3 regions of the Nonomuraea sp. NPDC003804 genome follow, and region 2 is predicted to be linked to each of the others. Evidence: riboswitches for the same ligand, from Rfam matches in the RefSeq annotation. Region 2 holds a riboswitch; each other region holds the start of a gene.

Region 1 (4,463 bases), on a different contig from region 2:
GCCAGGCACCTGCGCCACGACCCCGCCGCCATCGGGATCACGCTGGACGAGCACGGCTGGGTGCCGATCGACGAGCTGCTGGCGGCCGCGGCCAGGCACGGCTTCCCCATCACCAGGGATGAGCTCGACACGGTGGTGGCCGACAACGACAAGCGGCGCTACGCGATCAACGGCGACCGCATCAGGGCGAGCCAGGGCCACTCCGTGCCCGTCGACCTGGGACTGGCGCCGGTGGAGCCGCCGCACGTCCTCTACCACGGCACCGTCGGGCGCAACCTGGCCGCCATCAGGCGCTCGGGCCTGCTGCCGATGACCAGGAGGCACGTCCATCTGTCGGCCGACAGGCAGACGGCGGTGCGGGTCGGCTCCCGGCGCGGCGTCCCGGTGGTGCTGGTCGTCGACGCGCGGGCGATGCACGCGGCCGGGCACGAGTTCGTGGTCAGCGCCAACGGGGTGTGGCTCACCGACGCCGTGCCGGCTGCTTACCTGCGGTTCCCCGGCTGATCGGTGCAGACGGGGGGATGGACGAGGGTCCTGCGGGTGGCCGGAGGGCACGCGCGCTGAGACGGCGCCGTCGCGGCCTGGGGGAGCGTTCTGCGGGGGGAACGTTCTGCGGGGGGAACAGGGTGGCCGGTCCGAAGGGACCGGCCCGAGCCCGTGGGTGGCCCCCGTCACCGGAGCGGCGCGTGGCCGTCCTGGCGACAGGGCCGGGGGGAATGCGGGGGAAGGGGAAGCGTCAGCCGCCGTAGCTGGGGTAGCCGTAGCCGACGACCTGCGACTTCGGGCGGACTCGCTGCTCGACGGCGCCGTTGCCGGTGTTGCCCTCGATGGTGCTGATCGTGCCGTCGCCGTTGTCCTTCTCGACGAAGCCGACGTGGTCGATGGAGTCGAGGCGCTTGCTGCCGTCCCAGGCGAAGAAGACGACGGCGCCGGGCTTGGGCGCGGTGCCCCAGCGCTTGTTGGCCTTGAACCACTTGGCGTGGGTCACCGTGTAGGCGTCCCAGCCGACCTGCGTGCGGGCGCCGGTCATCTCACCGACCCACGAGACGAACATCGCGCACCACGGGGCGTTGGCGTACGCGCTGACGTCGCCGCCGTCCCTGACGACCGTCTCCCTGGCGCGCTGCGATCCGACGTACCAGTTCTGGAACTTGGTTCCGCCGCCCGCGGAGTTCTCCTTGACGCCGACCTGCTTCTTGGCCTCGGAGAGAACGACGGTGGCGGACGGGATGACCTTGGCCTCCGGCCTGGCGGCGGCGGGCTTGCCGGCCTCCTCCTTGGGCGCCTTGGCGAGGACGGCTACCCGCTGGCTCTCGGACAGCGGGAGCTTCTCGGCCTGGGCGGCGGTGGGAACGAACGAGCCGGCGATGACGACGGCGCCGAGCGCGGCATGCGCGTAGGTGAGCTTCGGGGCACGGCTACGGCTGTGCTTTGCCATGGGAAGGGGAACTCCTTGCTAGCTTCCTGCCGCTTACCGGGTTAGCTGACGGGTTCGGACGCGAAGCTGCCCTACGGCACGGTGTGCCGATTCACCCCAGAGGAAGTGGGTCCCCGGTTCCGCATGGTGCGGATTCAGCGGTCACAGGCGAACCTGTGATGATTGCAATGACAGGCAATGTCCGGAATGCCCGGTTTATGCCTTGAGTGAGCCTAAGGTAATACACGAGGCAAGTAGCTTACAAATTGATAAAGGTCCGGCGATCATTTACGGTCAGGTCATGTCGCCACAGGACCTGTTCAACAGGGGGCTGCGGGAAGACGGACACCGTCCGGACGAAGCCCGGCGATGGTATCTCCTGGCGATCGCATCGGGCCATCCGGCCGCCGTCCAGCGGGCGGCCTTCAACCTCGCGCTGATCGAGGACGAGAGCGGCCACCTCGACGCGGCCCGCCACTGGTACGGCAGGGCCGGCACGCCCAGGGCGATGTTCAACCTCGGCGTCCTGGAGGACTGCTGCGGCAACACCGACGCGGCCCGGCGCTGGTACGCCAGAGCCATCGAAACCGGCCACGAGGAGGCCGCGCCGCGTGCCATGTTCAACCTCGGCCTGCTGGAGGGCAGGGAGGGCCGCCCCGACCGGGCCCGCGCCCACTTCCGGGCGGCCGCGGGCTCCGGCCACGCCGAGGCGGCGGCCCGCGCTACCGAGCGCCTAGCCTGACCCTGGCGTCCTCCAGCATCCGCATCATCGCCAGGCTCTCGTCCAGCGGCATGACCGAGCTCTCCGTCCTGCCCTCGGCCAGCGCGGCGCGCACCTCGCGCACCTCCTCGGCGTAGCCGTTCATGGCGGGGTCCAGGACGAGCTCCTCCGGCTCCACGCCCGGCCCCGACAGCACGATGCGCCGCGGCGCCCAGAACGGCGCGGCGATGTCGGCCCGCAGCCCCGTCCCCACCACGGTCGCGGTGTTGGCCAGCGGGCTGAGCAGCGAGGTTTCGACCAGCGCCCTGGTGCCGCCCGCGTAGGTGAGCAGCGCCGCCACCTCGGCGTCCACGCCCGAGGGGCCGAGCGATCCGGTGAGATGCGTCTCAGCCGGCTCGCCGAGCAGCAGCTGCGCCAGCCCGAACGGGTAGATCCCCAGGTCGAGCAGCACCCCGCCGCCGAGCGCGGGGTTCCAGAGCCGGTGCTCGGCCGTGTAAGGCTGGACGAAGCCGAACGAGGCCTGCACCGAGCGCAGCTCCCCGAACCTCTCCTCCGTCAGCAGCGCCCTGATCAGCGGGTTGAAGCGCATCCACATCGCTTCCATCAGGAACACGCCCGCCTGCCTGGCCAGCTTCACCATCCGCTCGGCGTCGGCCACGCTCGCGGCGAGAGGTTTCTCACACAGCACGGCCTTGCCCGCCGCGATGGCCGCCTCGGCCACCTCCAGATGCTGGGCGTGCGGGGTGGCCACGTAGATCACGTCGACGGCGGGGTCCTGGCATAGCTGGGCGTAGGAGCCGTAGGCCGCGTCCGCGCCGAGCGCCGCCGCCAGCTCCGCGGCCCTGCCCTGGTCGCGGGAGCCGACCGCGGCCACCCGCATGCCGGGCTCCGCGGCGATCACCGCGCCGACCGTCCTGGCGATCCCGCCCGTGGCCGCGATGCCCCACGCTAACTCACGCATGACAAACCTCCCTTTCCGCGATCAATCCTCCCTTATCGCGGACATGCGAACGGCCCGCGCCGGCGGCGCGGGCCGTGCCCGTTCGCTCATGTCAGCCCATCCAGTTGAACGTGGCGGGGTCGGGACCGAGGCGCGTGCCGTTGTTCAGCGCGCCGATCGCCGCCATGTCCTCCGGGTCGAGGGTGAAGTCGAACACGTCGATGTTCTCCCTGATCCGCGAAGGGGTGACCGACTTGGGGATCACCACGTTGCCGAGCTGGACGTGCCAGCGCAGCACGACCTGCGCGGGCGACTTGCCGTGCTTGCGGCCCAGCGTGGCCAGCGCCGGATCGTCGAGCAGCCCCCTGCCCTGCCCGAGCGGGCTCCACGCCTCGGTCAGGATGCCGTTGGCCTCGTGGAAGGCGCGCAGCTCCGGCTGGGGGAAGCGGGGGTGCAGCTCGATCTGGTTGATCGAGGGGACGATCTCGGTCTCGTTCATGAGCCGCTCGAGGTGGGCGATCGTGAAGTTCGACACGCCGATCGCGCGCACCCTGCCGTCCTTGTAGAGCCGCTCCATCGACTTCCACGCCTGGACGTACTTGTCCTGCGCGGGGACGGGCCAGTGGATGAGGTAGAGGTCGAGCTGATCGAGACCCAGCCGGGACAGGCTCGCCTCGAAGGCCGCCTCGGCCCTGTCGTGGTCGTCGTTCCACAGCTTGGTGGTGATGAACAGCTTCTCGCGCGGAACGTCCGCGCGGGCGATCGCCCGGCCCACGCCCTCCTCGTTGAAGTAGAGCCTGGCGGTGTCGATGCTGGTGTAGCCGGCCTCGATGGCGAAGGACACGGCCCGCTCCGCCTCGTCGTCGGGAACCTGCCAGACGCCGAAGCCGAGTTGCGGTATCTGCACGCCGTCGGTGTTGAGCAGCAGCGAGTTCATGTTCATCTCTCCATTGTTAACGTCGCGTTGGCTGGCACTTCGAGTGGGCGTCCTACCGTGGCGCGTGTCGTGAACGAACAGGAATCCGTGGCCTGGGTGGAGTCGCCACTTCAGATGCTCTGCGCCGTCGAGGCCCACCACGCCGGGCTGCTGGGAGACCGGACGCTGGTGGTGCCGCGCGCCGGGCTGCGCCCGCTGGCCACCACCAGGCGGGAACTGCTGAGGCTCGACCTGCCGCGCGGGCTGGAGCTGGCCGAACCCAGCGAGCGCATGCCCCGCACGCTCAACGCCGTCGGCGACGCCTTCTCCGGCCGGGTCCAGCTGCGCTGGGTCATGATCCGCCCCGGCCGCGTCGTGATCGTCGACGACGGGCTCGCCACGATCCGGCTGCTGGAGCTGCTGTCGGCCCGCCCCGCCAGGCCACTGCTGCGGGCCCGCGCCGAGCCGA
Region 2 (4,463 bases):
CATCTACGGAATCCTTTCCCGGCGCATTGTTTCATTCGCGTGCCAAACATATACCCGGAAAGGCGACGAGACAATTCAGCGCTTCGCGGATTCCCTGACTCCCGGGTCAGTTCGGTCCCCGGACGGACCCGTCCTGTTTGGACGGCGCCCGACGGCTGCATTCCGCCCCACGCCGCCTCATGGGGTTTGTGGGAGACGCGCCCTTTATGCACGTGCCGCCCTGCGACGGACGGGACAGCTGTTGTCGACTCTCCGCCCCGACGATAGCGCCAAAGGGAGCGCCACCTGGCGGGGTGTGTGCCACCTAGCCTAATGCCAGTCTCTCCAGAGTTCTTACCCGATCGCCCGGAAAATCCTGAAAAATCGGCGTCTGGGGGCAGATGCACACTTCAGCGAGGGTCTTTGATCACCAACGAACCCGCCCACCGGTCGTGCAACCCCTGCTGGAGGGGCTTGTCGATCAAGATAGACAGTCCGACGGCGAACACCAGGATTCCGACAACGACATTGGCGCCAGGAATCCCCGCGAGCGCGATCGGCCCGGGATAGAGCAGCGCGCGTTTCGCCAGATCCTCCGGCCCCAGCCGCCGCCCCGGGGCAGGCGCCAGCCTTATCTTCATGATCGCCTTCCCGAAGGTACGGCGCCGCCGGTAATGGACCAGGCAGTCATAGCCCGCATAACCCAGCCCCACGGCCAGCCAGGCCAACAACCTCGGCAACCGGTCGCCATACACCTCAAGCAGGCCGACAGTCCGCAACAAACCCCAGGCCGTGATGAACAGAATGTAATAGAGAACCCCGACGACGAGAGCCTCAATGCTTCGCGCGACGAGCCGTTCCCACCAATCGGCCGGTACGGCCGGCACTCCTGGCGGCGGCGCGACCATAAGCCCCATTCTGTACGCCGGCCGGCCGCGATTACAGTGCCAGGGACGCGAAAACGGGGGCCGGCGCGACGCCGGTCCCCGTTTTTTCGGTATCCGCTTACTTGATCTTCACGACCACGGTGCCGGCGAACTTGTCGGCGAAGGTCTGCTGCAGCGGCTTGTCCCAGAGGTGGGAGGCGCCGTTGACGCCGATCGCGGCGAAGGCCAGCAGGCCACCGAGGATCGGGATGGCGTTGAGGATCACGCCGCCCCAGGTGATGCCGGCCCGCTTGATGGCGGAGTCGCTCTCCAGACCGCCGGGGGGCAGCGAGCCGCCGACCGGGACGATCTTGATGCCCATGATCATCTTGCCGACCGTCTGCCCCTTGGACTTGGTCAGCAGGAACTCGTAGCCCACGTAGAACAGCGCCGCGAGGACAGCGAGGATCGCCGCGAGGACGAGCGGGTTCATGCCGGTGAACGTGCCGGTGGCGAGGTCGTAGCTCGGGCCCGCGACCATGAACAGGACCGTGCTCACGATGACCCAGAAGACCCCGAAGATCACGCCGTCGACGATGCGGGCGACCAGGCGCTGCCACCACTCGGCGAGCGGGGCGGGTGCGCCGGGCGGCTGCAGTCCGGCCGGCGCGCCGTACGGCTGGCCGTAGCCGGGCTGGCCGTAGGCGGGCGGCTGCTGCTGGCCGTAACCGGGCTGGTAGGGCTGCTGCTGGCCGTAGGGCGAGGACTGGCCGTAGCCGGGCTGCGACTGGCCCTGCTGGCCGTAGCCCTGCTGACCGTAGCCGGGCTGCTGGCCGTAACCGGGCTGCTGACCCGAGGAGGGCTGGCCGTAGCCAGGCTGCTGGCCGGACGCCGGCTGGCCGTACCCGGGCTGCTGCTGGCCATAGCCGGGCTGCCCGTACTCCGGCTGCTGGCCGTACTCCGGCTGCTGGCCCGAGGAGCCGTGCTGCTGGCCGTAGCCCTGCTGCCCGTACTCGGGCTGCTGGCCGGAGGAGGCCTGCTGCTGACCGTAGCCCTGCTGGCCGTACTCGGGCTGCTGGCCCGAGGCGTACTGCTGGCCGTAGCCCTGCTGACCGTACTCGGGCTGCTGGCCCGAGGCGGCCTGCTGGCCGTAACCGGGCTGGCCGTACTGCTGGCCGTAGCCCTGCTGACCATAAGGCTGCTGGCCGGAAGCGGGGGGCTGCTGGCCGTAGCCCTGCTGACCCGAGGAGGGCTGGCCGTAGCCGGGCTGCTGGCCGGACGCGGGCTGGCCGTAGCCCTGCTGTCCATAGCCGGGCTGCTGCTGGCCGTAGCCCTGCTGGCCCGAGGAAGGCTGGCCGTAGCCGGGCTGCTGCTGGCCGTAGCCCTGCTGACCGTAGCCCTGCTGGCCGTAACCGGGCTGCTGGCCGTAGCCCTGCTGGCCATAGGCCTGGTCGGGCTGGCCCTGTGACGGTTGACCGTAGCCGCCGCCCTCATGGCGATAGCCGACGATCGTCACGTCAGGATCCGGCTGCTCGCCAGGGCGTCCTGCGTTCTGCTGACCGTATCCGGAATTGTCGTCAGGTTGGTCCGGGTACGGCGGCTGTCCGGTGCTCACCGTGTCACCTCGCTTCGATGGCGCATGTGGCACATGTCAGGACACATGCTTGCTGTTGCCCAACGTATCGACATGAGTATCAACAATCACCTTTCCTCTTGGTCAACGCCGTAGTCAACTGCGTCCAGATGAAGCAGCATCCTGGTGTTGCCAAGGGTGTTGGGCTTGACGTGCTCGAGGTCCAGAAACTCGGCCACACCCTCGTCGTAGGAGGCCAGCAGCTCGGCGTAGACCTCGGGTGATACCGGCGTTCCCTGGATGGGCACGAAGCCGTGTCGGGCGAAGAAGTCGACCTCGAACGTCAGACAGAAGACCCGGCGAAGGCCCAGGTCGCGAGCCGTTCTCACGAGCGCGGTAACAATACGGTGACCGACGCCTGAACCTTTGGCCGCGGGATCGACGGCGACCGTGCGAATTTCGGCGAGGTCCTCCCACAGCACATGGAGCGCGCCACAGCCGACCACCTGGCCGCCGCGCTCGGCGACCCAGAACTCCTGGACGTCCTCGTACAGCGTGACCGTGGCTTTTTCGAGAAGCTTGCGGCCCGCCCCCGCGTAGATGTCGACCAGGCGCTTGATCGACCTGACGTCCGGCGTGCGGGCGCGCCGTACGACGATCTCGGTGTCCTGCATTGGGCGCTCGACGACCTGCTCCATGGCCCTTCAGCGTACCGAGCTTGTTTCGGCCCATCCCTAACTACCATCACATGACCTCACGTAGTGAGGCGAGCACGCTCCGCATCGGCGCACGACATGCCCGACAAATCTCTGCCAATCCGGGCAAAGGGCACGCAATGCCCTGGTTGATCAGGCTTTTACGTGACCCGCCCGTGATCCTTTGTTTGCGCATCCTCTACTGGATCCGTAGTTCTGGTTGAGCACGAACCTGGCTTGCACTAGTGTCCAGCGACGATGTCACCCACGCAGCCAGGCGTGGGTGACGCGCCTAATCCCCCACCACGGGGAGCCGGGGACCCGCCGGCGGACCACCGACCGCCACAGGGGTGAGTCCGAGTCCGTGCTCGGTAGGGCTGCTCCGGCCCGAACCCGTCAGCTAACCCGGTCGGCGGCTACGAGAGGAGCTGGTTGGTGAAGCGCAGGCGCACTCACGAGGGGAAGTCCGCGGGCAAGCACGCCCGCCCCCACGAACCGGGCTCCCCCAGGAAGCGGTTCGCCGTCGTGAGCGCCGCGATGGCCGTCCTCGCCCTCGCCATGCCGCTGAGCCCGGCCGCCGCCGACCCCAAGCCGACGCTCAAGGAGCTCGCCGAGCGCGTCGAGAAGATGCACAACGACATCGAGACGCTCACCGAGCAGTACAACGGGCAGCGCGAGAAGCTCAAGGGCGTCAAGAAGTCCGCCGAGACCGCCAAGAAGGTCCTGGCCACCAGCGAGGCCGATCTGGCCGCCAAGCGCGCCCGAGCCACGCTCGTGGCCGAGAGCACCTACATGTACGGCGGCCTCGCCGACGGCCTGGCCTTCACCTCGTCGGCCGACCCCGACTCCTTCCTCGACGCCGCCGCCACCTCCTACGCCCTCGGCCAGCAGCAGGGCCAGGAGGTCAAGGAGCTCGCCGAGTCCATCGCCGCCGCCGAGAAGGCGAGGTCGACCGCCAAGACACGCCTGGCCGAGGTCCAGAAACTCGTCAACGACCTCGGCAGCAAGCGCGACAAGATCACCTCGATGGTCGCCAAGACCGAGAGCAGCCTGTTCCGGCGCGCCCTGGGCGAGGCGGGACGGCCGGGCACCCGCGCCAGCAGGGTCAACCTGCCCATCATCGGCAGCGGCAAGGCCGCGCAGGCCGCCCGCTGGGCGCTGACCCAGCAGCTCAAGCCGTACGTGTGGGGCGCCGAGGGGCCGAGCTCCTTCGACTGCTCGGGCCTGGTCATGGCCGCCTACCAGCAGGTGGGCATCAGCCTGCCGCACTACACCGGCGACCAGTGGACGGCCGGCACCCACATCTCGCGCGAGCAGCTACGCCCCGGCGACCTGGTCTTCTTCTACAAC
Region 3 (4,463 bases), on a different contig from region 2:
CACCGCGCAGGCCCACGCCGCGCTCAAGAACGGCGAGTGGAAGCGGTCCAAGTACACCGGCGTCGAGCTCGACGAGAAGATCGTCGGCATCCTCGGCCTCGGCAAGATCGGTCAGCTCGTGGCCCAGCGGCTGCAGCCGTTCGGCGTCGAGCTGATCGCTTACGACCCCTACCTGCCGCCGGCCCGCGCCGCGGCGATGGGCGTCAAGCTGGTCAGCCTCGAGGAGGTCATCAGGACCGCCGACTTCATCACCGTGCACCTGCCGAAGTCGAAGGAGACCCTGGGTCTCATCGGCGACAAGGAGCTGCACGAGGTCAAGCCGTCGGTGCGCATCATCAACGTGGCCCGCGGCGGCATCGTCGACGAGACCGCGCTCTACTCCGCGATCAAGGAAGGGCGCGTGGCAGGCGCGGGCCTGGACGTGTTCGCCAAGGAGCCCTGCACCGACAGCCCGCTGTTCGAGCTGGACCAGGTCGTCGCCACCCCGCACCTCGGCGCCTCCACCCACGAGGCCCAGGAGAAGGCCGGCACCCAGGTCGCCCGCAGCGTCAAGCTGGCCCTCGCCGGCGAGTTCGTGCCCGACGCGGTCAACGTTCAGGGCGGCGTCGTCGCCGAGGACGTCAAGCCGGGCCTGCCGCTGGCCGAGAAGCTGGGCCGCGTCTTCACCGCGCTCGCCGGTGAGACCGCCACCAAGCTCGACATCGAGGTCCGTGGCGAGATCGCCGCGCAGGACGTGCGGGTGCTGGAGCTGGCCGCGCTCAAGGGCGTCTTCACCGACATCGTCGAGGACGCCGTCACCTACGTCAACGCACCGCTGCTGGCCAAGGAGCGCAGCCTGACCGTCGAGCTGGTCACCAGCTCCGAGAGCCCCGACTGGCGCAACGTCGTCGGCGTGCGCGGTGTGCTGGCCGACGGCCGCACCGTCTCGGTGTCGGGCACGCTGTCGGGGCCGCGCCAGATCACCAAGATCGTCGAGGTCAACGGCTACGAGATGGAGATCGAGCCGACCGACCACCTGGCCTTCTTCACCTACACCGACCGGCCCGGCATCGTCGGCGTCGTGGGTCACCTGCTCGGCGAGAAGGGCATCAACATCGCCTCCATGCAGGTGGCGCGGGACGTCAAGGGCGGCAAGGCGCTGATCGCGCTGACCGTCGACTCGGCGATCCCGTCGGACGTGATGGACCAGATCGTGGCGGAGATCGGCGCCGACAGCGGGCGCTCGGTCGACCTGTCCGATTGACGCTTCCCATGGAGAACGCCCTTCCGCCGCTCGGCGGGAGGGCGTTCTTTCTTTCCGCTGTCGTCTCGCATCGTGAGATATTCGGACGTCCAACGAGACAGCATGGACCGTGCCAGGTACTTTGGTAGGGATGCGCTGGGTACTCGTACTTATTACCTGCCGCGACGGGGCCTGTTAGGGCAGGTCGACTACCCGTCGCGGTGAGCGGCGTTGCGTCGGCCTTAAGTCCCCTTTCGTCCGGTCCGTGATCCGGACCGCACGAGACCAGGCCCGGTCGGATTCGCGACCGGGATCCGACGTCCGATTCCACTCGCGTCCGCGAAAACGAGATGAGCCACGTGTACGACATGTATCCATGGAACCGCGCCGACGACCACGAGGAAGAGGCCGCGCAGGCCCTCCAGACCGCCCTGGACCGCAGGGACAACGGCGGTTCCCCCTTCCCCGGCTGAGCGGGACCACCCTTCCTCCCGCTGGTTCTCCTGCTGGGCGGGAGCACCCTTTCCCCCTGAGGGCGCCGGCCGGCTTCCCCTGTTGAGCGGGACCACCCGGTGGAGGTCCCCCTGCTCCACCGGGGAGACCCCGGATCCCCCTCCGGGCGCGCGTCAGCCCGGAAACCGCCTCCGGTTCCCGGGCTGGTGCGCGCTCCGACGGGTCAGAACGTGGCTCGTAGCCCCACGGGCGCGGACGAGGACTTCGCCTCGACGAGCCGCGCCTGCTGCTTCACGCCCTTGGGGTCGGGCCGTACCGCGCCGACGAACGCCTGGCGCCGCCACGCGCTGAGCTTCTCCTCCTTCACCACGTCACCGCTGTGCGGTGCGTGCACCATGTAGCCGGGCTTCGAGATCATCCCGACGTGGCCCAGTCCGCTGAAGAAGACCAGGTCGCCGGGCTTCAGGTTGTTCCACGTGATCTTCTTGTCGTACGCCTGGTACTGGTCGGCGGCCACGCGAGGAAGCTCGATCCCCGCCTTCTTGTAGGCCTTCATCGTCAGTCCTGAGCAGTCGTAGCCGTTCGGCCCGGTGCCGCCCCAGACGTACGGCGTGCCCCGCTTGGCCATCGCGAAGTCGAGCGCGATCTGCCATGCGGGCTTGGGTGCCTTCTCGAGCTGGGCCTTCTTGATGTCCGCCCCGGTGAGGGTCACCGTACGAGCGGGGTCGTCCTGGACGGGCCGGTCGGTGCCGGGTTCGGCCGTGACCGGCTGCTTCGGGGCGGGAACGGGGGCGGCCGACGCGGGGGAGGCGGCGGCGATACCTGTGGCGAGGAGGCCGCCGACGACGGCAGCCGTGATGATGCGAGACAGGGGAATGTCCTTCCACGGGGCCGACCGGGTTAGCTGACGGGCTCGGGCGTGGAAGCCGCCCTACGGCATGGGGGTGCCGATTCGCCCCAGGGGGAATGGGTCCCCGGCTCCGTGCGAACGTCGCACCGGATTAGGCTGGCCGAGACTCTAACGAAAGGGTCAAAAGACCGCAAACACGACAAAACGCCTTGTCCAGACAATGAGATCAGGTGTTCGCCAGCCGAGACGACCCGGTAAGGTACCGGCCATGGAGTCGCGCAACATTCGTCTGGCCGTCATCCCCGGTGACGGGATCGGCACCGAGGTCGTCGCCGAAGGGCTCAAGGTCCTGGAGGCGGTCGGCGCCAAGATCGAGACCACCCACTACGATCTGGGCGCCACTCGCTACAACGCCACCGGCGAAACCCTGACCGACGAGACGCTGCAGGAGCTGCGCGGCTACGACGCCATCCTGCTCGGCGCGATCGGCGACCCCAGCGTCCCGCCGGGCGTCCTCGAGCGCGACCTGCTGCTGCGGCTCCGCTTCGAGCTCGACCACTACGTCAACCTGCGTCCGGTGAAGCTCTTCCCCGGCGTGACGACCCCGCTGGCCGACACCCGCCCCGAAGACATCGACATGATCGTCGTGCGCGAAGGCACCGAGAGCCTCTACGCGGGCGCCGGCGGCGTGCTGCGTCGCGGCACCCCGCACGAGATCGCCACCCAGGAGTCGCTCAACACCGCCTTCGGCGTCGAGCGCGTGGTCCGCTACGCCTTCGCCAAAGCCGCCGAGCGCCCCCGCAAGAAGCTCACGCTGGTCCACAAGACCAACGTGCTGACCTACGCCGGCGACCTGTGGATGCGCACCGTCAACCGGGTGGCCGCCGAGTTCCCCCAGGTCACGACCGACTACCAGCACATCGACGCGGCCTCGATGTTCTTCGTCAGCCAGCCCGAGCGCTTCGACGTGATCGTCACCGACAACCTCTTCGGCGACATCATCACCGACATCGGCGCCGCCATCGCCGGCGGCATCGGGCTGGCCGCCAGCGGCAACATCAACCCCGACCGGACCGCGCCCAGCATGTTCGAGCCGGTCCACGGCAGCGCGCCCGACATCGCCGGCCAGGGCAAGGCCGACCCCACCGCCACGATCCTGTCGGTGGCCATGATGCTCGACCACCTCGGCCTGACCGAGGAGGCGGCCCGCGTCGAGCAGGCCGTGGCCGACGACATCGTGGAGCGCCTCACCGGACGGGCCGGCCGTACGACGCACGAGATCGGTGACGACATCACCGCACGAGTAGCCGGCGGCGCCTGACCGCCTGCCACTCCAGCACCATAGGCGGCCTGGCGCCCTTCGGCCGGGTCCATACTGTCCGGGATCCGGCGAGCGCGTAGCCGCCTGGATACCACAATCAGCGCCTGGCGGCTCGCGAGAACGCCAGGCGTTTGCTGTAAGTTCCCGTTACCCGGTTCATCGCAAAATGGACTCAGGGCAAATCTCGCGGAAAGAGAAGGATTTCTGTCATGACCACCGCTCAGAAGCTCAGCTTCGATGTGCAGCTCTCCGACCACGCTCGCACCGCTGCGGAGCGCGAGCAGGTACTGGCGAACCCGGGGTTCGGACAGACCTTCACCGATCACATGATCTCGATCGACTACACCGAGGGCAGGGGCTGGCACGACGCGCGGCTCACGCCGTACGGGCCGCTCGTCCTCGACCCCGCCACCTCCGTCTTCCACTACGCGCAGGAGCTGTTCGAGGGGCTCAAGGCCTACCGCCAGGCCACCGGGTCGATCGTGACGTTCCGGCCCTACGCGAACGCCGGCCGCTTCAACGCCTCCTGCGGCCGCATGGCCATGCCGGAACTGCCCGAGGACACCTTCGTCGAGTCGCTCGACCTGCTCGTCCAGGCCGACCGCAACTGGGTGCCC

Evidence for each region. Region 2 has a riboswitch for cyclic di-AMP ahead of ABZX22_RS16600 (NlpC/P60 family protein). Riboswitches for the same ligand answer to the same signal wherever they lie in the genome.
Region 1: another riboswitch for cyclic di-AMP. It lies ahead of ABZX22_RS40055 (CHAP domain-containing protein); the one in region 2 lies ahead of ABZX22_RS16600 (NlpC/P60 family protein).
Region 3: another riboswitch for cyclic di-AMP. It lies ahead of ABZX22_RS17180 (C40 family peptidase); the one in region 2 lies ahead of ABZX22_RS16600 (NlpC/P60 family protein).

The regions. Positions count from the first base shown of each region.
Region 1 covers NZ_JBEXMT010000042.1:57,035-61,497, reverse strand. Annotated here, with positions in the region: gene ABZX22_RS40060 (RNA 2'-phosphotransferase) at 1-504, shown strand, start outside; gene ABZX22_RS40055 (CHAP domain-containing protein) at 737-1,438, opposite strand; cyclic di-AMP (ydaO/yuaA leader) riboswitch at 1,454-1,588, opposite strand; gene ABZX22_RS40050 (hypothetical protein) at 1,719-2,159, shown strand; gene ABZX22_RS40045 (Gfo/Idh/MocA family oxidoreductase) at 2,140-3,099, opposite strand; gene ABZX22_RS40040 (aldo/keto reductase) at 3,191-4,015, opposite strand; gene ABZX22_RS40035 (hypothetical protein) at 4,085-4,463, shown strand, end outside.
Region 2 covers NZ_JBEXMT010000010.1:202,936-207,398, reverse strand. Annotated here, with positions in the region: gene ABZX22_RS16620 (Lsr2 family protein) at 1-3, opposite strand, end outside; gene ABZX22_RS16615 (RDD family protein) at 390-887, opposite strand; gene ABZX22_RS16610 (RDD family protein) at 985-2,460, opposite strand; gene ABZX22_RS16605 (amino-acid N-acetyltransferase) at 2,547-3,116, opposite strand; cyclic di-AMP (ydaO/yuaA leader) riboswitch at 3,393-3,543, shown strand; gene ABZX22_RS16600 (NlpC/P60 family protein) at 3,549-4,463, shown strand, end outside.
Region 3 covers NZ_JBEXMT010000011.1:55,959-60,421, reverse strand. Annotated here, with positions in the region: gene serA (phosphoglycerate dehydrogenase) at 1-1,243, shown strand, start outside; gene ABZX22_RS17185 (hypothetical protein) at 1,573-1,695, shown strand; gene ABZX22_RS17180 (C40 family peptidase) at 1,899-2,387, opposite strand; cyclic di-AMP (ydaO/yuaA leader) riboswitch at 2,550-2,693, opposite strand; gene ABZX22_RS17175 (3-isopropylmalate dehydrogenase) at 2,794-3,846, shown strand; gene ABZX22_RS17170 (branched-chain amino acid aminotransferase) at 4,056-4,463, shown strand, end outside.